2 linked regions of the Methylotuvimicrobium sp. KM2 genome follow. The protein of the gene in region 2 interacts with the protein of the main gene of each other region in a pairwise test. Links are inferred from orthologs where the notes say so. Each region holds a gene or a part of one and is shown on either strand. Other genes may lie near its edges.

What was found.
Region 1: the proteins of WJM45_RS18385 (region 2) and def interact in binary tests that used the Escherichia coli proteins (3 or more experiments, as listed by UniProt). The link is inferred for Methylotuvimicrobium sp. KM2 from one-to-one orthologs.

What each region holds. Positions count from the first base shown.
Region 1 is NZ_CP150634.1:4,193,952-4,211,450, reverse strand. What follows is about bases 6,431-9,337. They hold def (peptide deformylase), read right to left. Parts: upstream 8,187-9,337; coding sequence 7,674-8,186; downstream 6,431-7,673. Other genes in these bases: WJM45_RS17750 (LysM peptidoglycan-binding domain-containing protein), read left to right, coding at 8,294-9,337; fmt (methionyl-tRNA formyltransferase), read right to left, coding at 6,754-7,677; rsmB (16S rRNA (cytosine(967)-C(5))-methyltransferase RsmB), read right to left, coding at 6,431-6,747. Outside these bases: ilvA (threonine ammonia-lyase, biosynthetic), read left to right, coding at 1-213; rpsI (30S ribosomal protein S9), read right to left, coding at 419-811; rplM (50S ribosomal protein L13), read right to left, coding at 823-1,251; WJM45_RS17780 (sigma-54 dependent transcriptional regulator), read right to left, coding at 1,382-2,743; WJM45_RS17775 (ATP-binding protein), read right to left, coding at 2,764-4,908; WJM45_RS17770 (DUF4390 domain-containing protein), read right to left, coding at 4,890-5,480; more of rsmB, read right to left, coding at 5,458-6,430; more of WJM45_RS17750, read left to right, coding at 9,338-9,349; DNA-processing protein DprA, read left to right, coding at 9,394-10,446; WJM45_RS17740 (DUF494 domain-containing protein), read left to right, coding at 10,595-11,062; topA (type I DNA topoisomerase), read left to right, coding at 11,081-13,396; WJM45_RS17730 (zinc ribbon domain-containing protein YjdM), read left to right, coding at 13,678-14,022; WJM45_RS17725 (efflux RND transporter periplasmic adaptor subunit), read left to right, coding at 15,531-16,661; WJM45_RS17720 (efflux RND transporter permease subunit), read left to right, coding at 16,689-17,499. UniProt on the Escherichia coli protein: Removes the formyl group from the N-terminal Met of newly synthesized proteins. Requires at least a dipeptide for an efficient rate of reaction. N-terminal L-methionine is a prerequisite for activity but the enzyme has broad specificity at other positions.
Region 2 is NZ_CP150634.1:4,360,147-4,370,272, forward strand. Bases 7,244-10,113 are described here. They hold WJM45_RS18385 (aspartate-semialdehyde dehydrogenase), read right to left. Parts: upstream 9,255-10,113; coding sequence 8,232-9,254; downstream 7,244-8,231. Other genes in these bases: WJM45_RS18380 (FimV/HubP family polar landmark protein), read right to left, coding at 7,244-8,161; WJM45_RS18390 (low affinity iron permease family protein), read right to left, coding at 9,988-10,113. Outside these bases: WJM45_RS18350 (hypoxanthine-guanine phosphoribosyltransferase), read left to right, coding at 1-444; WJM45_RS18355 (S-methyl-5'-thioinosine phosphorylase), read left to right, coding at 455-1,195; WJM45_RS18360 (DUF2892 domain-containing protein), read right to left, coding at 1,583-1,783; WJM45_RS18365 (FAD/NAD(P)-binding oxidoreductase), read right to left, coding at 1,798-3,072; WJM45_RS18370 (response regulator), read left to right, coding at 3,743-4,810; WJM45_RS18375 (VOC family protein), read left to right, coding at 5,199-5,582; more of WJM45_RS18380, read right to left, coding at 5,609-7,243; more of WJM45_RS18390, read right to left, coding at 10,114-10,126.

The sequences.
Region 1 (17,499 bases), 170 kb from region 2 along the record:
TTTTTGACGGCCTTGGGCGGGCGCTGGAATATCAGTTTGTTTCATTACCGCAATCATGGTGCGGCTTTCGGGCGGGTGTTGATCGGGTTGCAAATGCCGAATACCGAGCGCTACGCGTTTGAGGCGTGCCTGGATCGTTTAGGGTTCGAGTATGCGGAACAAACCGCTAATCCTGCTTACGATTTGTTTGCCGGCGGCGGGGAGCAGAAATAGTGAAAGGGGAAAGGGGAAAATAGGACTTGACAAGCGCATGAAGTGTCGCATCATTTCACTATTCACTATTCACTATTCACTATTCACTATTCACTATTCACTATTCACTATTCACCGCGCATGGTCCCGGCGTCTCGATGTCGGACATAAAAAAGGCCGTATTCGATGAATACAGCCTTTATTGGTTCGATAATCGGGTGAGCGATTAACGTTTGGAGTATTGAGGACGTTTTCTGGCTTTATGCAAGCCAACTTTTTTACGTTCTACTACGCGTGCGTCGCGAGTGACGTATCCTGCTTTTCTAAGGGAAGGGCGCAGCGCTTCGTCGTATTCCATCAATGCCCGGGCAAGTCCGTGACGTATTGCACCGGCTTGACCGGAAGGTCCGCCGCCTTTGACGATGACATTGACATCGAATTTGTCGGTCATATCAACGCATTCTAGCGGTTGCCGAGAAATCATTTGGTCGGTTTTCCGTCCGAAATATTGCTCGATGCTTTGACTGTTGATAGTGATTTTACCGGTTCCGGAGGTTGCGTAAACGCGCGCTATAGCGCTTTTACGACGGCCTGTTCCATAATACTGAGCTGCTGCCATGATCTACCCGCTTAAATTTCTAAAACTTTCGGCTGTTGAGCCTGATGATCGTGTTCAGGACCCGCATAAACTTTCAATTTCTTGAACATTGCGCGGCCCAATGGATTTTTTGGTAACATGCCTTGCACGGCTGTATTGATAATACGGTCCGGGAAGGTTTGTCTGAGTTTGCCTAAGTTAACGGCTTTCATATTACCGATATAGCCTGTGTGGCGGTAATACATCTTGTCTTTTTCTTTATTGCCGGTCACTGCGATTTTTTCAGCGTTAACGACAATGATATAGTCGCCGGTATCGACGTGAGGTGTGTATTCGGGTTTGTGTTTTCCGCGCAGACGGCGTGCAATTTCAGTGGCAAGGCGACCTAGCGTCTTCCCTTCTGCATCAACTACGTACCAATCGCGCTTAACTTCTGCTGGCTTTGCACTAAAAGTTTTCATCGTTACTGTTTATTCTGTTAGGACCCAATAAAAGACTGGGAATGTTACTAGATGCGCTAGATTTTTTCAAGTTTATTTATCGTTTCTGAAGGTTATCCTATGCGCAGCCTTGCTCTAGGCTTTTATTTTTCTATAACTTAATATTCAATGCGTGTAATTTACGGTATAAATGCGTCCGTTCCATGCCAATGATCGAGGCGAGTTTGGCGACACTGCCGCCGGATTTTTCGAAATGGTATTCGAGATAAGCTTTTTCGAAGTGTTCTCGTGCCTCTTTCAACGGTAAGTTATAAAACTCCGGCACCGACGAGTTGCTGCTGGTTTGTTCGACTACAGCGCCCAATGCGCCCTTGACTTCTTCGAGTTCCATATCGTCGCCGACGCCGAGTATCATCAAGCGTTGAACCAGGTTTTTCAGTTCGCGCACATTGCCGGGCCAACTGTAATTCCTTAAATAATTTTGGGCCGCCATCGAAAATTTTCGAAACGGCAGCTTTTCCTGATTCATGAAATGATCGACATAGAACCCGAGCAGAGCCGGTACGTCCTCGCTGTGTTCGCGTAGCGGCGGAATTTCCATCGTGACTTCGTTGAGCAAATAATACAAATCCCGTCGAAACCTGCCTGCCTTGACTTCTTCTTCGAGCGAGACTCGGGTCGAGGTGACGATCCTGACGTCGACGCTGACCGATTGGATGCCTCCGCTACGCAAAAAGGATCGAGATTCCAATGCGCTGAGTAGTCTTAATTGCGATTCCTTGTCCATGCCGGCGATTTCCGAAAGGAACAAGGTTCCGCCGTGAGCCTGTTCCAGCAACCCCGGCATCACTTTTCCGTTTTCTTCCTTGCCGAAAAATTCGATTACCGAGTTTTCAGGGGAAAGACTACCGACCGCGACGTCGACAAACGGCCAGTCCCGTCGTACGCTATTGTTATGTAGATAACGCGCATAGAGTTCTTTACCGACACCGGCATCGCCGACGAACAGCACGCGGGTATCGTGTTGCGCGAGACGCTTCAGTTGTTCTTTAATTCGGGCAATCGTTGCGCTTTTCCCGACCGGTTCGAAATCCAATGTTTGGTATGCCTTCGGAACAGGCAGTTCGGTTTGCAATTGACGCGATTCAAGTGCCCGCTCGACGATCAACAATAATTTGGCCAGAGACAACGGTTTTTCCAGGTAGTCGTAAGCGCCTAGTCGCGTGGCTTCAACGGCGGATTCGACTGAGCCGTGACCGGACATCATCACTACCGGCGAGGCAAAACCGCCTTCGGCGATCCATTCCTTAAGGAGCGTTATCCCGTCTGTGTCGGGCATCCAGATATCCAGTAAGATCAAATCCGGGTTTTTTTCGTTCTTTAATCGCCTAGCTTGGCCTGCGTTTTCAGCGGTGCTGACTTCGTAGCCTTCGTCTTCCAGGATTTCATGAACCAGTCGACGAATATCCGGTTCGTCGTCGACCACTAAGATGTGTGCTGCTTTTGCATTCATAATTTAAGTAAGTAATAGCGTTATACGGCTGGGAGTTGGATCACGAAGCCCGCCCCGGCTTTATAACCTGTATCGATCCAAATGGCTCCGCCGTGTTCCTCGATAATTTTTTTGACGATGGCGAGTCCTAAGCCGGTACCTTTTGCCTTGGTTGTCACATAAGGTTCGAATATTTTATCCAAATGTTCTTCTTTAATGCCCGGGCCGTCATCATGAACAGCCATTTCGACGAACCGGGCATTATTTTTAAATCGGTTAGACACTGTGATTTTTACGTTGCCGTTTTTTTCAGTGGCTTCTAAGGCGTTTTTTATCAGGTTGTGCAGAACCTGTCGAATACTGATTCGGTCAGCGTTGATCATCATAATCTCTTCTTCGACCGAAGTTGTGAATTTCTCGCCGCCCTGTGAGGCGTAAAGGGCTAGAACTTCCTGTATTAGCGACGGCAGGTTGATGTGCTCGGTTTGCTTTTTAGAGACTCTGGCATACTCGGAGAAATCATCCACCATTTCTTTCATCGCTTCGACTTGCTGGACGATGGTTTCGGTGGAGCGCTGTAATATCGCAAGCGATTTTGGTTGCAATTCATTGGCGAGCTTGTGTTGCAGGCGTTCGGCCGATAGTTGTATTGGCGTTAGCGGATTTTTGATTTCGTGAGCCAGGCGCCGGGCGACTTCACCCCACGCGGCATTTTTTTGCGCTTGTATTAGGTCGGTGACATCGTCGAACACGACGACAGCTCCTATGCTACGGCCTTCGGGCGAGTAGAGCGGGGTTCCTCTGCATAACAGTTCTTGCAGGCCGTTGGGACCCAGGAAGGCGATGCGTTGCTCCCAAATATCCTCGGCATTTTCAAGCAAATGTTGAATTTTTCGCAAAGGATCGGCTAAATCCGAGTGCTCTGTTGACAAGTCCAACAAAGTTTGCCCGTAAAATCCGCTGACTTGTAGATGAAAGATACGGTAGGCGGCCTGGTTGGCCGTGCGGATTCTAAAATCCTGGTCAAAACTTATCACGCCGGCCGTCAGGTTGGCTAGAATCGTTTCCAGATAAGCGCGTTGATTCTCCACTTCGATGCCGGCCAGACGGGTTTCATCGCGGGCCTTGGCGATACGTTGGGCCATGTCGTTGAACGATATAACCAGAAACCCCAAGTCGTCCTGGGTTAGTACCGGAAGCTGTTGGTTGTAATGGCCCGCCGCGATAGCTTGCGTGCCTTTGACCAACTCCTTGACCGGCGCGACGATGTTTCTGATGCTGATAAATGCAACCCAGATCGCCGCTAATAGGCTCATTAACAATACCAGCGATAAAGCAAGCGAAAAACTTAGTTTCAACGAATCCCGTAGAAAATTCATTTCCTGGTAACGCACGAACGCGAATTCGACCGAATCGGCTAGGTCCATGATTCTAAGCGGAACCGGGTACAATGCTTGAAGATACTGAATGTCTTGAGTGCTGACAGTGACGATGACATGTACACGCAGTTGCTCTTCCTTGGTTGAGTCGATCGCGACATAGTGGTCGTTGCGACGCACGTCCAGCCAGGCATGTTCGTCGGGAAGATGCGGGAGAATATCGCCGGGGTTGATGCTGCTCGATGCGATGATGCGGCCTTGCCTGGAAAACAAGGTCATTTCTGCTGCACCTGCTTGGGCGCGTATTTTTTCCAGGTCGTCCATGCGTTGCGTTTCGGACTTGGTTTCGTACAGTTGGTCGACGAGTTGCTGAGTCTGCCGTAAATGCCAGCGCATCCGTTGGTCAAGAGAGGCTTGGCTGAGTTCGAGCGAGTCTTCCATCGCTCGGTCGATTTCGACATTGAACCAACTATCGATACCCTGATGCAAAAACTGCATCGAAAAGAAAAAAACGATGCCGGCGGGCGCCAGCGCCAAAAGCACGAACAGCGAGACCATGCGAATCGTTAGCTTGGATCCAGCCTCGCGTTTTTTGAGCTGTTGGGTAAGCGAGGCGATGTTGACCCCGATCAACCCCAGCAATACGATCGAGCCCAGTGCATTGATAACCAGCAACGATGAATACATCTCGTTGAGTTGCGAGGATTCTTGGGTTGCCGAACTCATTAATTGCAAAGACAGCAAAACCAGTCCGAATAGCACCGCAATTAACGGGGCAAGGGGAAATCTCATCTTTGCACGGGCCATTGCAACCAATCGCTTGATAAATACCACTGCGGGTTGATGTATGCGGCGGGGCGTAATGGCAAAGGTAGCGCTTCGCGGTCGAAACGAGTCTTGACGCCGACATGATAGCTCTCGTCCTCGGCGATATCGCCTTCAGTAAGTACGGCAATATTACGGATCTTCGACATACCGGCTAATGCCGTGGAAAGCGACGCATAACTCGTGCTGTCCGAGGAGCTGATATTAGTGACTCGATAATTGTTCAACAAGGCGTGATATTGGATGCGGTAACGAATTTTGAAGTCAACCAGGGTTTTGTTCCAAAGCCAAGCGCGTTCGCGAACGACTTTAATCAACACGTCCCAGTATAAAGGAATGCCTTTTTGCAGTGCTTCGCGAGCGGTTTGAGTCAATTCATAGTGGATATCTGCGGATAAGTAATAATGGCCGTCTCTCAATGCGAAGTCGATGCTTCGGATTTCAATCTTCGATTCGTCCGCGTGAAGAAAAGCCGGTCGAGCCAGTAGGCTGGCGAGTAGCGCGATCCATAAGCCTATCGATAGTAGACGGTTAGTGCTTTCGAATACGCGCATAATAAAATCCGTCCATTGCCTGGCTACCGGTCAGTATTTGCCGGCCATGGGGTCTTGCCGTTCCCCAATTGCCATCAATAGACCATTCCGTGGCATCTTGATGATGATTTAAAAACCTTTGGATTTGCAGTTCATTTTCTTCCTTCAAAATCGAACACGTCGCATAAACTAGTATGCCGCCCGGAGCTAACAAAGGCCATATGGCTTCGAGGATTTTTTTCTGAAGTTGTTTTAGTGGCCCTATGTCGCCGGGTTTGCGCAGTAATTTTATGTCCGGATGTCGGCGGATTACCCCAAGTGCCGAGCACGGCGCATCGAGTAGGATTCGGTCGTACGGAACGCCGTCCCACCAGTCGTTCGGTTGCGAAGCGTCCGCGACAATGCATTCGGCATCGAGCCTTAAGCGCCGCAAAGTATCGCGGACTTTTTGCATGCGATTGGCATCGATGTCGATTGCCGTTAGCCCCGATAAATTTGCTTGCATTTCAAGAATATGTGCCGATTTGCCACCGGGGGCCGCACAGACATCAAGTACTCGTTGGTTCGGTTTCAGGTCTAGTAATCCGGCCGAAAATTGGGCGGCAAGGTCTTGTACCGAAACCAATCCTTCGGAAAATCCAGGCAATTGTTCGACCGGGACCGGCCGCTCAAGGGTAAGCGAGGAAGGGCACTCGGAAGTCTCGATTGCACCGAGTTGGGCGGCGGCTAGTAGCTCTTTATACTCGGTTCGACCGATGCGTGCTGAATTGACGCGCAGAGTCATTGGTGCCTGAAGATTGTTTTCGGCCAATAAGTGCCCGGCTTGTTCCGGCCAATTTGAGCTGATCGTATCGATTAGCCACTGCGGATGATTGTTTGCGGCTACTGGGTCGTTGTCGGCCAGCGATTGTAATTCATCTCTGTGTCTTTGATAGTTTCTCATGATGGCGTTGAGCAGCGGTTTTGCCCAAGACTTTTTTCGCGGGGCGGCCGAAACCGTTTCGGAAACCGCGGCATGGGCTTTAACGCGCATGTATTCGAGCTGATAAAGACCGATAATGGCTAAGGTTTTGATTTCATCGTCTTTAATCGGTTTATTCAATAATTGTCCGAGCAGAAAGTCGAGCCTGTAAAATTCACGAATGACACCATAGCATAGCGCTTGAACGAAAGCCTTGTCATTGGCCGACTCGATCGTGCCGGTCGATTGTTCGAGGGCTGCGGTTAGCGATTGGCCTTCCTTCAATACCCGGCTCACAATCCGGGCCGAGAGATTTCTTAGGTTCACGGAAGATTAACCCAGGCTTTGCGCGGCTACATCGTGCGCATTCATGAAGGCGGAGGCGGATATACGTTTGCCGCCGGGCAGTTGGACTTCAAGCAGGCGCAGTAAACCGTTGCCGGTGGCGACCTCAAGGTATTTGCCGTTTTTAAGTAGCGTACCCGGTTTCGCATCGGTTTGATCGCTGAGCGGTTCGGCTAACCAAATGCGTAAAACTTGATCTTTATAGTGCGTTTGCGCGACCGGCCACGGATTGAAGCCTCTGATTTTTAGATCCAATTGTTCGGCAGACTCGTTCCAATCTAGATTCGCTTCGTTTTTTTCGAGTTTCGCGGCATAAGTGACTTGGCTTTCATCTTGTTTTTCCGGATGTAGCGTATTGTTTTCAATATCCGGTAATACTTTGCTCATGCCGATTGCGCCGAGTTTGGCTAATTTGTCGTGCAGATCGCCCGCCGTGTCTTTGGTTGTAATGCGATATTCCTCTTTGTGCAGCATGTCACCGGCATCCAATTTGAGCGCCATGTGCATGATCGTGACACCGGTTTTTTCGTCGCCGGCGATCAAGGCTCTTTGAATCGGCGCCGCGCCGCGCCAACGCGGTAGTAACGAAGCGTGTACGTTGATGCAGCCGAATGTCGGCAAATCCAGTACCCGTTGCGGCAGAAGCATGCCGTAGGCGACCACGATCAGCAAACCCGGTTCGAGCGCGGCTAGTTGTTGAAAGTCGTGGTCGGATTTCAGAGATTCCGGTTGTAAAACCGGAATTCCGGATTGCATTGCCAGTTCCTTGACAGGGCTGGGTTTCAATTGCCGTCCGCGCCCTGCGGGGCGGTCGGGTTGAGTATAAACAGCGCAAATTTGATGGTTTGAGTCAATCAGCATGCGTAGCGTAGGCACGGCAAATTCAGGGGTGCCGGCGAAAACGATTTTCATGAGGCTTTTTGTTCCAATCGATGAATTTTATTCAGTTTCTTTTTAATCATTTGGCGTTTCAGCGGCGAAATATAATCGACGAACAACTTGCCTTCCAGGTGATCCATTTCATGTTGCACACAGACCGCCAACAGATCCTCGGCTTCGAATTCAAATGATTCACCGTCGCGATTGAGGGCGCGGACTTTAATGTGTTCGGCGCGTTTGACTGTTTCGAAAAAACCGGGGACCGACAAACAGCCTTCTTCGGTTTCTTCGATGCCGTCCTTGGCAAGGATTTCAGGATTGATTAGACAAAGCGGAGATTTCTTCTCCTCGCTGACGTCAATTACAATGACCCGCTTGTGAACGTTGACTTGAGTCGCGGCCAAGCCGACGCCGCGAGCTTCGTACATGGTTTCGAACATATCGTCGACGAGTTTTCCGATATCGGCATCGACCGTTTCGACCGGAGCCGCCTTTTTACGCAAGCGCTCATCAGGGAACTCGAGTATAGTTAGAATGCTCAACAATTTCTCCACTATCATATTACAATTCTGGAATTTTATATGAATTCATCTAAACTTTGAATTCAGACCGCATAATATTACCGGAACTCTCGTTTCAGGAACTCTCTATGGCTTTTCGACAAATTTTTGGATTGATCGTTTCGTTAGCAGTTATCGTCCCCGGTTGGGCGCAGGAAATAGAGGTCAATCCTTCTCACCCGGACCAATACACGGTAGTTAAGGGCGATACATTGTGGGAGATTTCGGGAAGGTTTTTGCGAAAACCTCATCAATGGCCTTTAATTTGGGAAGGTAATCCGCAAATCGATAACCCGCATTTGATTTATCCGGGCGATACCATTTATTTTTCCGAAGCCGGTGGTAAGCCACGCTTAAGTTTGTCTCCGTCAGGATTTCTCGGCAATTCAGGCTCGTCAAGAGAAGTTAAGCTCTATCCTCGCATTCGTGAAATGGATCTCATTGATGCGATCGAGTTAATTCCTTCCGAAAAAATCGCCAAATATTTGGCCTCGCCGCGCGTGGTTGGGCAGGATGATTTGGAAAATTCGCCTTACGTCATCGATTTCGCAGGCGAACATCTAGTCGCGGGCCCGGGCGATCGTGTTTATGTTCGTGCGATCGAAAAGCCGGAAAGCTTGACCTATACGATTTATCGTAAAGGCGATACTTTCGTCAGTGCCGAGACCAAAGAAGTTTTGGGGTATGAAGCGAAGTTTGTTGCAAATACGACGCTACAAGAGCCCGGCGATCCCGCAACGCTGCTTGTTACGCGTTCGACCAGCGAGATTCGCATGGGCGACAGGCTAATGCCGCACCAAGAAGGCGATTTTACCCTGCATTACTTCCCTAAGTCGCCGGAATCCGAAATACAAGGTAGTATTATTAGTGTGCTGGATGGCGTTACTCAAATTGGGCGCTATAATGTCGTTGCTATCGATAAGGGAGCATCGGATGGCCTGAAAGTCGGGCATGTGCTCGATATTTACAAGAAAGGGAAATCCGTTCGAGATCCTTTTAGTAAAATAAGGAACGATACGATTCAACTACCCAATGAGTTGGCCGGAACCTTGATGATTTTCCGAACCTTCGATCGGATTAGTTATGCGTTGGTAATGGATGCGCGTCAAGCGATTCATGTCTTAGATAAAGTTCAAACCCCCTGAAAAATTTTCAAATTTCCTCCGATATCAAATACTGGCTTGCTTTATTGCGCACGCCGGGTTTCGGCTGTCGGTCGTTTCTTAAAACGCTCGACAGTCATACTCCTCAGCAATTGTTTTCCGAGTCAAGCAGTGGATTGGCCGCTCTCGGGTTAAAGGATTCGGTCGTTCAATCGATACGGAATCCCGATTGGACCAGGGTAGAGCAGGATTTGCGTTGGTTGGAGCAACCTGGACATTTGGCGGTGACTTTAGCCGACCCTTGTTATCCACCGCAGTTAAAGGAAATCGCCGATCCGCCGCCATTATTGTTTATTAGAGGAAATCCGGATATTTTGGCGCTTCCTCAAATCGCTATCGTTGGTAGTCGAAACCCTTCCCATTTAGGTGTCGACACCGCCGCCGAATTTGCTAAAGCCTTGGCAAGAGAGGGCTTTGTGATCACCAGCGGATTGGCTTTGGGTATCGATGCCGCCGGGCATAAAGGAGCCTTGCAAGCTCAAGGTTACACGATTGCCGTAGCGGGAACCGGCCTAGATCGAGTGTATCCGGCGCGTCATAGAGCACTGGCGACTGAAATTGTTAATCATGGCGCAATGATTTCAGAGTTTCCTCCCGGAACCGGGGCGAAAGCCGATCATTTTCCTAGACGAAACCGAATTATCAGCGGTTTATGTATCGGGCTACTGGTAGTGGAGGCAGCCAAGCAAAGCGGCTCTTTAATTACTGCGCGCATGGCTTTGGAGCAGAACCGCGAAGTGTTCGCGATTCCGGGTTCGATTCATAATCCCTTGGCAAGAGGATGTAACGCTTTGATTCGGGAGGGAGCTAAACTGGTGGAAACCGCCCGCGATATCCTTGAAGAATTAAATTTTTATAATCATATAGATAGGGATATTTTTACGGAATTGAGACAAACAACGCTTGACCTTGAGCAGCAAACATTATTGAATCTAATTATGTTCAGTCCCACTTCCGTTGATAGTTTAGTGGAAAATACCGGGCTACCGGTCGAAGTCATTTCGTCGATGTTGCTGGTTTTGGAGCTTCAAGGATACGTAGAATCCGTTTCAGGTGGCTGTTATACCCGAGTTAAATAAACGCAGCATGACGACTTAGTATAAGAAGTGCCGCCGTTTTTTGCCGACACAGGCTTTGAAAACGGAGGAATCGGATCGATTCCAAAAAGGAATCCCTCTCGCGGAGTGAAGGGTTCCGTATAGAAACTTTATTTAAAGAAGACCCGCTATGAAAGAAAATATTTTTGATGTAATTATGTATCTGTTTGAAAACTATATGGAAGATGAGATCGATATCCTGCCGGATAACGAGTTGATAAAAACAGAGCTGGAAGAAGCGGGATTCGATCAAGTCGAAGTGGTCAAGGCTTTTGATTGGCTCGAATCGCTTAGCCTGCAAGGACAGATTACGCCGACGGTGCCGACCGCATTTCGGATTTTTTCCAGTCAGGAACAAGAAAAACTGGATTTGGAATGCCGTAATTTTCTGATGTTCATTGAACACAGCGGCATTTTATCGCATGCCAACCGCGAAATCGTAATCGATCGCGCGATGGCCTTGGAAAATGAAGAAATTTCATTGGAAAAATTGAAATGGATCGTACTGATGGTGTTGCTCAGTCAGCCCGACGAAGAAATCGCATTCTCAAGAATGGAGGACATTGTCTATGATCTCATCCCGGCTTACTTACACTAATCGTATTTTCCTAACTGAATGAGTAATAATCTCGTTATTGTAGAATCGCCTGCAAAAGCTAAAACCATTGAAAAGTATCTAGGCAAGGACTTCCATGTTCTAGCCTCCTATGGTCATGTTCGCGACCTAGTCCCGAAAGAAGGCGCGGTCGATCCCGAACATGACTTCGCGATGAAATATGAAGTCATCGATCGGAATCAGCGCCATGTTCAAGCGATAACAAAGGCTATCAAGCAAGCTCAAGCGCTGTATCTGGCAACTGACCCGGATAGGGAAGGCGAGGCGATCTCCTGGCATTTATACGAATTGCTCAAGGATAAAAAACTGCTAAAGGATAAACCGGTTCATCGCGTCGTCTTTCATGAGATCACCAAAAAAGCCGTTACCGAGGCGATTGCAAACCCGGCCGAGCTGTCGATCGATTTAATTAATGCCCAGCAAGCTCGTCGTGCCCTGGATTACTTGGTGGGCTTTAATCTGTCGCCGCTGTTGTGGAAAAAAATCCGCAGAGGCCTTTCGGCCGGGCGCGTGCAAAGCCCCGCGTTGCGCTTGATCGTCGAGCGCGAATTGGAAATCGAAGCATTCAAAAGCCGCGAATATTGGACGATCGATGCCGAATTGAGTGCTGAAGAGCAAGCTTTCAAGGCTAAGTTGACTCATTTCGAAGGTGAAAAAGTCGAGCAATTCACGATAGACAATGAGGAGCGTGCGCTACAAGTCAAGCAAACCTTGTTCGATGCTGCCGACGGCAAACTGTTGGTCGCGAAAGTCGAAAAAAAACAGCGTAAACGTAATCCCGCGCCGCCGTTCATTACGTCGACGTTACAGCAAGAAGCCGCGCGTAAACTCGGCTTTACGACCAAGCGCACGATGATGGTTGCGCAACAGTTGTACGAAGGCATCGATATCGGAGGCGAGACGGTTGGTTTGATCACCTATATGCGTACCGATTCGGTTAATCTCGCTGCCGAAGCGATTGCCGAAATTCGCGAATTGATCGCGGAAAAATACGGGGCTAAGAATGTGCCGAAGAGTCCGCGCGATTACAAGACTAAATCGAAAAACGCCCAAGAAGCGCACGAAGCGATTCGCCCGACTTCGGCGAGACGCATTCCGGTCGAGTTGCAAAAATTTTTGAGTTCCGAACAATTCAAGCTTTATGATTTGATTTGGAAACGTACGATCTCGAGCCAAATGGTTCATGCGACGATTAATACCGTAGCGGTGGATCTGCATTGCGGTAGCGACCGTAATGTATTTCGGGCAACAGGTTCGACGATCGCCGATCCAGGCTTCATGGCCGTGTACCTGGAAGGCAAGGATGATAATGCCGAAGGTGATGACAAAGAGAATTTTTTACCGTCTCTCGAAGAAGGGCGCCCGGTTCCGCTCAACGATATCATCGCCGGTCAGCATTTTACAGAACCGCCGCCGCGCTACAGCGAGGCCAGTTTGGTTAAGGCGCTCGAAGAATTCGGTATCGGTCGGCCTTCGACCTATGCATCGATTATCTCGACATTACAAAACCGGGATTACGTTACGTTGGAAAGCAAGCGCTTTTATCCGACCGATGTGGGCCGTATCGTCAATAAATTTTTGACCGAGCATTTCAATAAATACGTCGACTATGATTTCACCGCGAACCTCGAAGATGAGCTCGACGCAGTTTCGCGAGGTGAAAAAGACTGGATTCCATTGATGCGCTCTTTCTGGGAACCTTTCAATACGCTGATTCATGAAAAAGAAGAAAGCGTACAGCGCAAGGATGTCACGCAAGAGGCGATTGATGAAAAATGTCCGGAATGCGGCAGTCCTTTGTCGATTAGGCTGGGGCGGAATGGGCGCTTTATCGGTTGCACCAATTATCCCGATTGTTCCTATACGCGCAATTTGAACGAAGACGCCAGTAAATCGTCCGAGCCTGAAGTCGTCGAAGGGCGCGTTTGTCCGAAGTGTGAGTCGCCGTTGGTAATTAAAACCGGACGTTACGGTAAATTTATCGGCTGCAGCGCTTACCCGAAATGCAAACACATCGAGCCGCTCGAAAAGCCGGTCGATACCGGCGTCGAATGCCCGCAATGCAAAAAAGGCAATTTGCTTAAGCGTAAATCCAGAAACGGCAAAATTTTTTATTCCTGTTCAGAGTATCCGAAATGCAGCTATGCAATCTGGAATGCCCCGGTTCAAGAAAATTGCCCGGAATGTAATTGGCCTATTTTGACGCTAAAAAACACCAAGCGTCGAGGTGCCGAAAAAGTGTGTCCGCAAAAGGAATGTAGCTATGCCACGCCTTATGAGGGTGATCCCGATGATGTTTTAGGGCCTAAAGGATAGTGCCGCAAAGCATTTCTCGATTACGGATTTGTGTTAATTCGTGATCGTATTTTCTAATCCTTAATCGGTCCGGGTACTTTCATTACCGAAGTGGTGAGAGTATCCGCATGATCATTAGGTATGTGGTATGTTTGACGAAAATGTTGGCAAACATACCCCTTGATCTTTTGATTATCAGCCGTTTTTTCAATCAAAAAGGCAGCCCGAAGATAAAGACGAACCTGTCGAGTTCTTTTTCAACAGACTGCCAGCCAAAATAATCAAATAAATACAATACGAAGATGAGCGAATTACCCAATTGTCCGCAGTGCAACTCTGAATACACTTATATCGATGGAAGCATGTACATTTGTCCGGAGTGCGGGTATGAATGGCCGCAAGACTCGGAGGGCGGTGGCACCGGAAACGAAGACCGGATAATCAAAGATGCCAATGGCAACGTATTGCAGGATGGCGATACGATTTCGGTGATCAAGGACCTCAAGGTAAAAGGCTCGTCCCTTGTCGTTAAAGTCGGCACAAAGGTTAAAAATATCCGGTTGGTCGAAGGCGATCACGACATCGATTGTAAAATCGACGGCATAGGCGCGATGAAATTGAAATCGGAATTTGTAAAAAAGGTTTGATCGATCTCATGAATCGAAGGTCGGCGTGCAATATTCTCGAATTCGCGTCGATGGTGACGGTTCTGGGTAAGATGATTTAGGATTTCGCGATTAATAACTTCCTGGTGTTTTGTGATTTGTCGAGGGTTCGGTGGTTCACTTGACAGGACGCCGTGAACCCAGCACCTAAATTACCCAGGATAAATATACCTTTTGCACTTCAAATGTCGGAAGCGTCAGAGGAGGCGCCTGAGTGTCAGACAAAGGCTTGTCGGCGGTATTCCTTGCCCCCGATACCAGCCAATCGAGCAACCGAACTGCCCATGAAATAGGATAGTTATTTATGACCAAATCCTTAGCGTCTACTGCAAACATGATAGCGTGAAGTATAGCTGCTTACCCACGCTAGCTATCGATAGCCCGAGTTGGAGAGGGAGTGCTGCTTTTTTTGTTAATCTCCCTGAGTGCATAACGTAAAGCTACTCCCTTTTGATTGAAAAACCGTCTAAGAATAAAAGGTATGGGATGTGTCTATCGAGGAACGCCGTAAACCCAGCACCTAAATTATCCTACTCCTTTTTGATTGAAAAACCGTCTAAGAATAAAAAGGCATGGGATATGTCTATCGAGGACCGCCGTGAACCCGTCCATGGGGGCTTGACGGCAGCGATCCCTGCTGCCGACATCCTCGCTAGCCACACCCCATACTTTCATAAAGTTAACCATTTTTTGAATATAAAGGGAGTAATCAGGTGCGGCCTGAAAAAGCTTGGAAATAAATAAAGTGTCAAATGGCCGATCTCCGGTAGAGAGCAATGTTAGGCGTTTAATTTTTCTTTGCCCCGGTTATTTGTAGATCAAAACTCGGCGCAGGGGGCGAATTTTGATCTACGATAGGTATATTTTGATTGCCTTGAATGCGAACCTTCAAGTTGCAATCAAATTTATTTATCTTTACACTAAAGTAGATTAATTCTTGGTCGTTGAAAGCAACAATCGACTCCTGGAATTATTTGTACAAACATTCAATTGACAACAATGACGAGATTGCCGTGGTTTATTCCTTTCCAGGGTAATGATCTTGATTGTATGTCTCATGTAATGACTAAAATTAATGCATCGTTTTAGTGCATTAGCGTAAACGAAACTGGGCTGATTGTTCACCCTGCCTCATGATACTCGTCTAATTCATTTTTCACATCCCACTGCTAAAAGTGAGTCTCGAATTTATATTATTGAAATTATTATTGATATTTCGATGTATCGATTAATTTTCAATCTCAATACAAAACCCAATTCCCTAATGGAAAGTTTTTTGCTTTAATTTGGCAAAAAGCTAATCAACTTTATTGTTAAACCGAAAAAAATCATTTTTCATATCCTTACAAAAAACCTTATGCCAAAGACCCAATCCGTATATCACTCTATTAGGATTGAATCGTATGAGCAATCGAAGAGCGAACACATAGTTTGAATTTATCGAACCTATTGTTGCTTCATTCCATCTGTTTCGCTATCAAGTATTAAACATGCACTTGACAAAAGTAAGTTTTTCACCGATGCGCTTCAAAAAACTATTATTTACTGCAATTTCCCTAATCGTATTATCTTGTAACTCGCCTCAAGAAGAATTGAAGGCCGATACTTATCAGATTGTTTCTCCGCTAATCCAAGACATGACCTACAGCCATGAGTATGTCGCCGAGATTCATTCGGTTAAATATGTCGAGCTGAGAAGTCGACTGAAAGGTTATTTGCAAAAAATTCATGTCGACGAAGGAGAAGAAGTTCAAAAAGATCAATTACTGTTTACATTGGATGCATCCGAGTTTGAAAAAGACCTAAAAAAAGCTATTGCCGCTCATAAAAATGCGATTGCCGATTTGAAAGCGGCAGAAGTTGAATTGAACAATGTAAAGCTGTTGGTTGAAAAGAACATTATTTCGAAAACCGAGCTCGATGTTGCCAAGGCCAAAATCGAAGCATTGAGAGCTGACGTGGAAGAGGCGTTGGCTAAAAAAGAAGAAGAAGCCCTTTACATCTCATTTACCAAAATCAGAGCCCCCTTCTCCGGTACGATCAACCGTATTCCGAATAAAGTCGGCAGCCTTATCAACGAGGGCGACATGCTGACGTCGATCTCCGACAACACCGAGATTTTCGCCTACTTCAATCAATCCGAAATCGAATACTTGAACTATGCGATGCATGGTGAGGCTGAAATGAAAAGCGTCCGCCTTAAACTCGCCAATCATCAACTCTATGAACACATAGGTAAAATTGAAATGATCGAAAGCGAGCTCGATCCCGAAACCGGTAACATCGCATTTAGGGCAAGATTTCCAAATCCGGAAGGTCTATTGAGGCATGGCGCCAGCGGCAAGGTTGTCGTCGATAAAACGCTCGAACAAGCTTTATTGATACCTCAAAAGTCGACTTTCGAAATTCAAGACAAATTATATGTTTTTGTAATCAATGCCGAAGGCATTGCCGAACAAAGAAATGTCGTCTTTCAAATGCGCCTGGATGATTTTTATGTCATCGAATCCGGCTTGTCCAAGGATGAAAAAATACTCTTCGAAGGCGTCGAAAATGTTAGAGACGGCAATAAAATCAACACCGTTCTGGTTGATTTAAATACAGTCATGACCGCACGATAATATTTAATTCTATCCATAGAAACGCATATGACGAGCAAATTCATTCATCGCCCGGTACTGTCGATCGTAATATCGATTCTAATTACTTTGCTGGGTTTATTGTCCTTGTTTCAACTACCCATCACTCAATATCCGGAGATCGCTCCGCCTGAAGTCAATGTAACGACAAAATTCGTTGGGGCCAATGCCGAAACTGTTGTCAAAGCAGTAGTTACCCCGCTGGAGAGGGCAATCAACGGCGTACCCGGAATGTCCTATATGTCCTCGGTATCCGGAAACGATGGCACCAGTGTGATTCAAATCATTTTCAAGGCGGGAACCGATCCGGAAGTCGCTTCAGTCAACGTGCAAAACCGAGTTGCCGCCGTTCTTGATGAGTTGCCCGAAGAAGCCATTAAGTCGGGGGTCATCGTGGAAAAGGTCCAAAATAGTATGCTTTTATATATCAACATACTGAGTTCCGATCCTTTATTAGATGAAAAATTTCTCTATAACTTTACCGATATCAATGTTTTGAAAGAACTCAAGCGAATCGATGGCGTCGGTTTCGCCGAAATTTTGGGCTCCAGAGAATACGCCATGCGAGTCTGGTTGAAACCGGACAAGATGTTGATGTACAACATTTCGGCAAATGAGATTGTTGAAAAACTGAAAACGCAAAACGTAGAAGCGGCGCCCGGAAAAGTCGGCGAAAGCTCGGGCAAAAAGGCACAAACGCTCCAATACGTTCTGAAATATACCGGTAAATTCAATACCAAGGAAGCCTATGAAAACATCGTTCTGAGAAGTCGAGAAGACGGAGAAATATTGCGGGTCAAAGACGTTGCCGTCGTTGAGT
Region 2 (10,126 bases):
GCGGATAGAAACCCTATTTTTCTATGCGTCATGAACGGCGGCTTGGTCATCGGCGGCGAACTCCTGACTCGTTTGACCATTCCCTTGACCGTCGACGCGATCAATGCCAGCCGCTATCAAAACCAAACATCCGGCAGCACTGTTGAATGGGTCTTAAAACCGAGAACACCGCTGCAAGGCAGAACGGTTCTAATCGTCGACGACATTTTAGACGAAGGCTTCACGTTGGAGGCGATCTACCGATATTGTTTATCGGAAGGCGCGACTTCTGTCTACAGTGCGGTATTGGTCGATAAGATTTTAGACCGCGAAAAACCGGTCCAAGCCGATTTTGTCGGACTCTCGGTCGAAGATCGCTACTTGTTTGGCTATGGGATGGATTACAAAGGCTATCTACGCAACATGCCGGGTATTTACGCTTGTCAGGACAACTTAATCGACTAGGACAATGACTATGACACAGTTAGCGATCATCGGCGGAACCGGATTGACTCGTCTTGAAGGCTTGAAAATCATCGAACGAAAACCTATCGAAACGCCTTTCGGCATACCTTCGGCCGATTACGTCATCGGCGAGATTGATGAAAAATCCGTCGTCTTTCTAGCCAGGCATGGCGACCCGCATACAATCCCGCCTCATAAAATCAATTACCGCGCGAATATTTGGGGACTCAAAGAGCTTGGCGTCCAAAAAATAGTCGCCGTGGCCGCGGTTGGAGGTATTACGTCAAAAATGGCTCCCGCTCATATCGCGGTGCCCGATCAAATCATTGACTATAGCCATGGACGAAAGCACACTTTTTTCGAAGAAGATCTCGAGGAAGTCACGCATATCGACTTCACAAGCCCTTACTCGACAGAACTTCGGGAAAAACTGATCTCTGCTGCAGCAAATGCAAAGATTTCAGTTACGCCAACTGGCACATACGGCAGCACACAAGGCCCGCGACTTGAAACCGCCGCTGAAATCCAACGCATGGAACGTGACGGTTGCGACTTAGTCGGCATGACCGGCATGCCGGAAGCCTCGCTAGCCAGAGAGCAGGACATCGACTACGCAGCGCTTGCGGTCGTCGCAAATTGGGCGGCAGGAAAAACAGAAGGCGAAATCACCATGGTTGAAATCGAACAAAATCTACACAAAGGAATGGCCGATACCGCCAAACTATTAAAAGCGTTTATAGCCCGGTTATAACGCCAATGATTTCTTAAGTCGGGTTTCGCCGCCGGTGCCATGCTTTTCACTCTTCAAGCTTCGGCAGTGCTTAAGGAAGCGCAGGAGTGATAGGCGGATTTTTTCTCAAATTGGAGTACGCTCATAAAAAGTTACTCACAGAAGCTGTGGACAAGTCTGTGAGTAACTTGATGACTCGCTTCTTAAAGCCGCATATTTGTTACAACTTTTTTAAATTGACTAATTTTTACACAAAAGCCTTTCGAATTAATATATCAATCACTTATATTGAACATCTAACATTGAAAGAGCTTCGTCTGACTTGTCATTCATTGACAAACCGGCAAAAACGAGCGTGTGTATAAAAGGAAATACAGCGCCTTCCCTGGCCATGTTGAATCCTTGTTTTTAAAACGCACGTCCCGGTTTCACGCCGAATTTTTTCAATATCATCGCCAACGGGCAAAAACCGGTAAACGACGCTTGCAATAAATTCGCACCGACGAATGCGGTAAACCATAACCAGTTCGATGAATGAAAATGCGCCAAAAGCAAGCTCAACAAAATAAAAGTGCCGGCAAACGCCATCACTAAACGATCGATACTCATGATTCGTCTCCTCCTTATTTAAGACGCACAACCCCCATAAACTTCAGCATCATTCTTTCATAAAACGGCTCGCTAATTCCTTTCCTGACTTTACGCATGAAATATTTCTCGAATATGATTTTGGACAGATGCACCCATTTCCCTTTTTTCGACCAGGTCGTATTTCTCGGCGGTATTTGCGGCACCGCCAAAAATGCAACTCCGGTATCGCCCAAATCGGCCAGACACAATGCACTCAGACTCGGCTTGTCCGAGGGCTCTTTTCCGGCCAATTCATCACGGATGTTATGCGCGGTCGCGGTTACCATAGACTCGATCATGTAACCGGTTTTAGGAGTACCTGTGGCGACCGGTGTTTTTTCAACCGGTGGAATCGCCACACAAACACCGACCGAGTAAATATTTTTAAAAGTCGGATTGCGCTGATATTCATCGACGACGACAAAGCCCCGCGGATTCATCAAGCCTTCGACGCCGCAATTACGCACCGCGTCAACCCCGGTAAACGCAGGTAACATCATGGAATGCTTGAACGGCAACTCATGCTTTTTCGTCTCGTTGCCATCGTCATCGACTTCTGTCACATACATCATGCCTTGTTCGATACGATCAACTTTCGCGTTAGTCACCCATTTGATCGTTCTATCTCTCAAAACGCTTTCTAACATACTTTTGGTGTCACCGACACCACCTAAGCCTAAATGTCCGATGTAGGGTTCCGATGTAACGAAAGTCATCGGCACCTTGTCGCGTATTTTGCGTTTACGCAGCTCAGTCTCTAGGATCATCAAATATTCATAAGCGGGACCGAAACAGGATGCGCCCTGCACAGCGCCGACGATGATCGGGCCTGGGTCTTCCATAAATCTATCCCAATCCTGAGCAGCCACGGCTGCATGATCGACATGACAGACCGAAGTCGTATAACCTTCCGGACCTAGCCCCGGCACCTCATCGAAGGCAAGACGAGGGCCGGTTGCAATCACTAAATAATCGTAATCGACCGCAGTACCGTCGTTTAAATGAATTTGATTGCTGGGGGGATCGACCTTCACGGCCGCTTTTTGAATGAATTCGATCCCTTTTTTCTGCATAATCGGAGCTAATTCGATTTTCAGATCTTCCGGTTTACGCCATTTCGGCGGCACCCAAGGATTCGAAGGTACGAAATGGAACGTCGGAGAATCGGATATCACGGTGACTGTGTGATTATTCTTAACTAACTCTTTCATTTCATAGGCCATCGGAACACCACCGATACCGGCACCTAATATTACAATTCTAGCCATAAATTTCTCCTCGTGATGAATCAAAATGCACTATTATTCTTGTTGAAGACTTCGCACGGCCACATTTGCTGGTAAGCTGACGCGATCTTTTTCCGGTAGCTGCGTTACCTACATGGATGTAGGCAAGGGGCGGAACCATTGAGAAAACAGTTGCATAGCTTATCGCCTGTTTTGGCACCTTGCTCGCGAACAAAATAACATTGTCATAAAAGCCGAAAACATGACCTTGCAAAGTTATACATTTCGATCGATTTGGTTTAATTCAGAAAACGTTGACGTTTCCGTTTTTGGACTTGGAAAACAAATTCCCAATCAATACATTTTCAATAACCGCATGTCACTGAAAATGTCGGCACCTCATTGTGTCGATTCAAAGATACACCGGCTTGGAATGAAACTTAACCCTACTTTAACATTTGTCGTTCATAAAATATTGGAACACAAAAACAACAAATATTACGACACTACATTGCTTAAGACCGGGTTAGGATCGTCACCATTCAAACGCAAACATACAACAATAAAAACATAAATGTTTGGAACCGGCGTTACCCAAAGAATATTAGCATTTACTAAAATACGCAAATTTATTTTTACTCTTGTCCTTCCCGCAGTGAAAAAATCCTTCTTACTAAAACACCTCCTCATCATAGCGCTTTTACCGACGCTTATGAGTAACCTCGCACAAACCGGCGTGCTGTTAGCAGAATATCAAGCGACGCGGGACAGTCAGGCGCAACAAGCATTCATTGAACCGGCCCAAGCAATCTCGATCACACCATTGGTTAAACGGATCAAGATCAGCGCCCTCATCGGCTTTGTCTCGGTCTTAGCTTCTGGATTAGTCGCCCTAGCGGCTTACCGGCGTCTTAAGGAAAGCACATCCAACGATAACGAAGCCTCCGGCCCAACCCCCACTCGTAACCATCTATTGGATATGACGAGCCCCGTCGATCAAACGAAACTGTCCCTATCCCCCCGTAAATTTTCAATTTTAATCGCCGACGACAATTCCATTAACCGCTTACTGCTCGTCAATCAATTACAAGATCATTGCGATCAAATTACCGCGACAGAAGATGGAATCGAAGCTTTGAATTATCTGAAGAGCAAACGATTTAACCTGGTTTTTTTAGATCTGCAAATGCCGGGCTATAACGGCTTTGAATTAATTGAAACCCTACGACATACCGAAAATCCGAATAGGGATACTCCCATTATCGCCGTAACGGCGCATGCTTTACCAAACCAACGCAAAGACATCATTGCCCTTGGCTTCGACGAATGTCTTATTAAACCGATTTTATCCGAGCAACTAGAGGAAATCGTCACCCTCTGGCGCCCCACCGAACCTCGTGAGGCTTTAAGCGACTCTCCAAAGCAGGCCGGTTATGCGCAGCAACTCCTGGCTAAAACCGCTTACGACCGAGACTTGGCATTAAGCATCCTAAACAAACTATACGAGGAGCTTCCTCAACAACTTGACTCAATTCAAAAAGCACTACGCCATCGGCAATGGCAACAAGCCTTATCGATCACCCATAAGCTGCACGGTTCGGTCAGTTTCTGCGGTTTAACGGATATCCGTCAACAGGCCTTAACATTAGAGCAAAATTTGATTTCGAAAGACTTCCTCGAAACAGACCGGCATTTCGATAAATTACGAGCTTTGATTCAACAATTCATTACAAAAAAAACCGAACTTATCGAGGAATTGTCAGATAAAAATAGCGCCTGAAAAATAAGGGCGCGTCTTTAACGTTTATAAACCTGATTTCGGCAGTTTATACCTTTCGCGCTTCAAATTTCAGCTGTGGCCAAGGGGGCTCCGGAGCGCTCGACCCCTCACCTAGCGTTAGGATTTTGTGAAAAAAACTTCCTGGAGCCATGAGTTTTGTGGCGGGCTTGGTAACTCGCTTGACAGGACGACGCCCTGAACTCAGCATTTAAATTCCATAGCCCATTGACTGTGGTTAACTATCTCGGATAATTTAGGCGTTGGATTCACAGCGCCTTTTGAGACTCCTCCCCTAGTGACGAATATTCACCTACGATAGATATGTAGACTCCAACAATTCAGTTGAGCGAAGTATAATCGTTTCGACACCAACTAATACAAGAAAACTATGTCCGAATTTAACCTTGCCATCCACCATGTTAGCCTTATCGTCTCCGATACAGAAAAGTCCTTGCATTTTTACCGGGATATATTAGGACTTCAACAAACAGAACGCCCGAACCTTCCATTTCCGGGCGCTTGGCTTCAACTTGGCGAACAACAAATTCATTTATTGGAACTGGAAAATCCCGACCCAACTTCTGGTCGGCCAGTCCATGGAGGAAGAGATCGCCATGTCGCACTAACATGTTCGAGCCTATCTCCCGTCAAGGAAGCCCTCGATAACAACGGCTTTCGGTATACATTGAGCATTTCCGGACGCCAAGCATTGTTTTGCCGGGATTTTGACGGTAATGCCATTGAAATTATCGAACGCCCGAAAACCGAATAAAAAAAGGCCCGATAACGGGCCTTTTTTTATTTCAATTCATCGAGAATCGATTGTGCGATCTTTTTTTGCTCCGAACTTCCTTTATCCAATACTTCCTGTGCGATATCCTTAGCGGCATCACTATCTCCCATATCGATATATGCTCTAGCAAGATCGATTTTGGTTTCGAATTCATCCATATCGGTCAGATCGGAAACCCCTAAGTCAAGATCGTCAGGAAAACTATCATCACTCCCTTTCTTAGGTGTCGAATCCAAGTCGAAGTCGAAATTAAAATCGAAACCGATATCATCCTTTTCCGCTTCGGTCACACCGGATGCGCCTTCGGCCCTAGTTTCATTTTCGTCGAAAGATACGTTGAATTCATCCATCGAAGAAGAATCAGCAACATCGGTCTTTTTCTCCGTATCGTCATCGAAGGTCTCAAAATCGAACGATTCAAATTCCTCAGAGCTCGAGGCGTCCGTTTTTTCCTCTGTCAGTGCTTCTGCTCCCGAACTCAAGTCAAATTCGATCTGATTATCGTATTGCCCATTCTGCTCCTCCGATGATTGCTGTTTTGAAGCCTCAGATGTGCGATCCCCTGACCCAGGCACCGAAAAATCAAAACTCTCCAAGTCGAAATCGAGGCTGTTATCCGACTTTTCAGCTTCCTCTTCTTCCTCTTTTAAAGGCGATTCTTCCGTTTCAGACTCAAGCTCATCGAACTCAGGCAAATCGAAATCGAAACGATTGTCCTCAGTTATATCAGCCGAATGAGCGGAATCGGCTTCCTGGGAATCTTTATTAATCGCCGACTCGTCCTCGACATCGTCTTCCGTATCAATATCGTCAGTGAACAAGGCCGATCCCGGATTAATTTCACTGGCCATCTCAGCAACTTTTGCCCAAAAATCGATATTTTCGTTTTTTCCGGCTTGCTTCAGTTCATTAGCATAACTTTCGAAACCCTCCTTGTTTTCGTTCGCGTAAAAAATCTCTAAGAGTTTCAATTTGTAATCGTCATTCTCTGGATGTTCGGCAATCGCTTGTCGAATCAGTCCTTCGGCTTGTTGATAACGACCGTATGCCAAATAAACATCAGCCTCGGAAATCGGATCGACTTCATGCTGGTCGCTATCGAAAGCGTCAAAATCGCTCGGAGTAAATTCGCTTAGGAACGAGCTTTCACCAACGGTCCCCACATCATAGGCGGACTCGTCTTCCGCGGCCAATAAATTCAACTCCTCATCAGAGCTGGGAAGACTAATCTGCGATGATGCCGCGAACATACTATCCGTATCGGTTTCTTTTTCCGTTTTGCGCTTCCTTAACCACAACCAGCCTAAACCACCTAACAAACCGGCGCCGACCAGTGCTATTATCGCGTAATAAAAGGAATCCAGGAGTTCACTTACAGGCTCTTGTGCCACAGCTTGCGGCGGTTTTGCCGCCGGACGGGGCGGAGGAACGGTTTCCTTTACCGGTGGCGTAACAACTGGGCGTGCCGGCATCTCAACTTTTTCGGATGGTTCTTTATGCTGCAAAGCGGCTAGCTGTTCGTCTTTTATAGCCAGCATTTGCTGCATCACCGCTAATTGTTCCTCCAACTTCTCCAATCGCGCGCGCAATTCCGCATCATCTCTGCTTGGCTCATCCCGGTCGGCTTTGTCAGGATCGACCGGTTGCAACAAGCTATCATCCCTTTCACCGCTGACAACGCGTTCGGCCTCTTCAACATCTTCTTGAGCAGGGGCAACGAGTCTCAATTGCGAGTCGATAACTTCCTCGTCAACCGGTGCCTCCGTTACTACCGCAACCTGACCTCGCCACACTTGATTTTGCCGACCATACTCTGCCAATGCTTGCCGGTGAGAAAGCTTCAGTATGACCTCTCTTTCCGGAACCTTGAGCCTCGCTCCAGCCATTAATGCATTGATATTGTCTTTATAAAATGCGCTCGGATTATTCTCGAAGAGCGCTATCATGGTCTGTTCAACCGAGACATCGTTTGACGGCCTAACTTTTGAGGCAATTGACGAAAGCGTTTCATTTCTGCCAACCGGTCCGTACACGCCCGATGCAGGCGCGCGTTCCTCTTCACGACGCGGAGCAGGTGCTACCGGACGCTCAACGACTCGTGCATATTCTTGCTCGGCAGGCGTCACACCGTAATCGCTAGGAACCGGCAATACAGGCTGTTGATAAGTTGCGGGCGGGTCGACCAAAACGGTGAACTCGCGATAAAGCGTCCCTTTCGGCCAGTTCACCTCAATCAAAAAATCTAAAAAAGGCTCCTTGAGCGCCTCAGTAGAACTGAGTTTAATAACCGCGCGCTTATCGGACACGGAAACCAGGTTGAATTTAATCTTGGAAAGAAAATAGCTCCAAGGTAATCCCGCCTCATCGAATTTATCGGGAGGCGCGAGTTTCACGGTAATGTCGGACGAATTTTCGTCGGGCGAAAGCATCAACGCAATCTCTGCATCAAGGCTTTGATTAAGGGCCGAGTGCAATGTGATATCGCCAATTCCCAACGGAAGAACACTAGTCGGGGTCATCAACGATAAAAGCGCTATGGATTTAGTCAGTTTGCGCACATTGCTCTCCTTCATACACATATACCACAATCTATTACCCGGAACAGTCAAATATGAGATTAAGCTTAGACTAGATGTAATTTTTTACCAATTCTTCTGCAATTTGCACACTGTTTAAAGCGGCGCCTTTTCTGACGTTATCACCAACAACCCATAAGTCGATTCCCAGCGGATGCGAGATATCTTCGCGAATACGCCCGACAAAAACACTATCGTGCCCGGAGGACTCTGTCACCGCCGTCGGATAACCTCCGTCCCGATGTTCGTCTAGAACTGTCACTCCAGGCGCCTTTTCGAGTAGCGCGCGCACCGATTTACTATCTATTTTGTGACGCGTTTCAATATGCACCGCTTCGGAGTGACCGAAAAAAACAGGCACACGCACAGCGGTAGGATTAACTTGAATCGATTCGTCACCGATAATTTTCCGCGTCTCCCAAACCATTTTCATTTCTTCCTTGGTATATCCATTTTCCATAAATACATCGATTTGCGGCAACACATTGAAAGCGATTTGCTTTGGATAAACGCTCGGTTCAATCGGTTTTCCGTTCAATAAATGCGCGGTTTGCAGACTGAGCTCCTCGATCGCTTCTTTACCCGTCCCGGAAACCGCCTGATAAGTGCAAACATTGATTCGACTGATACCGACCGCATCATAAATCGGTTTCAACGCAACTAACATCTGAATCGTCGAACAATTCGGATTGGCAATGATGCCTCGGTTTTTATAGTCGGCGATCTTCTCGGGATTAACTTCGGGCACGACCAACGGGATATTTTCGTCATAACGAAATTGGGAGGTATTATCGATCACGATGCACCCGGCTGCCGCGGCTTTCGGCGCATATTCGGCGGAAACCGAAGCGCCAGGCGAGAACAAGCCGATTTGTGCTTTGGAAAAGTCGAACTCAGCTAGATCCTCTACCTTCAACGAGCCACCCTTAAACGGAATGCGTTTTCCAACCGAACGGCTACTGGCCAACGCATAAACCTCACCAACCGGAAAATTTCGCTCTTCTAGGATCGAGATCATCGCTTCACCAACAGCACCGGTGGCACCGACCACGGCAACATTATATAATTTAGTCATATTTAATTACCTTTTCATTTAAACAGAAACCACAGCATCACTTGCCTTCGGGATGCTAATATTCATCGCATTAAAAAAATCGGCAACGCCCGTCCCGGCCCTTCATACGAAAAAGGCGATATCAACGTCATAGCTTTCGCTATTCAGAATGCTGCCATAAATCATGCGATAGACTTAACCCAGCCTTAACATTGCGCGTCAATAGGTTATTGAATAATATGCAATAATTAATTTTATGGCACTACACTTGTTATCGCTGGGTTAAGAATTTTTTCGGGCTTATAAACGCAGGGAAACAGCGCTGAATGTCGCTATTATCATGATAAACGGGGACTATTTAGCTCAACGAAGACTAAGAAAACATACGGATGACCATCGATTTCATACCTATTCGCAATACGGACAATGCCGTTTACGACAAAGAAAATCTTACTGAAACCACCGGCATTAACACTACTACCTCCCGGTTTATGGATTTTGAATCGTTTCGTGACTATCGATAACCGAATAATTTTGGATATATGCGGTCAAAATAACCCGGCATTATACACTAGACATAGCCTTCACATACTTTTTGCAAATCAAAACCAACAAGAATGCGGAGTATGCTTGACGAGCATGTCTGCATGCCTTATATGGCATAAGAGCTACCGTCAAGCCCCCCATCAATGAGTTCATCAAACCATTAACACTCAAGCTGGAAATTGCAGAGTCAAAATGCGGCGCCCCGCATTCAACTTAACTCTTGATCAACATTTCCTTCGCGATTTTGTTTTCCCGCGTTCTTTCTTGAAAGACGAGCCAATGCTAAATATTGCTTTCGGAGTAACTTCAATTCTTCGTCGCCGATTTCTTCCAAATCCAACAGCTCG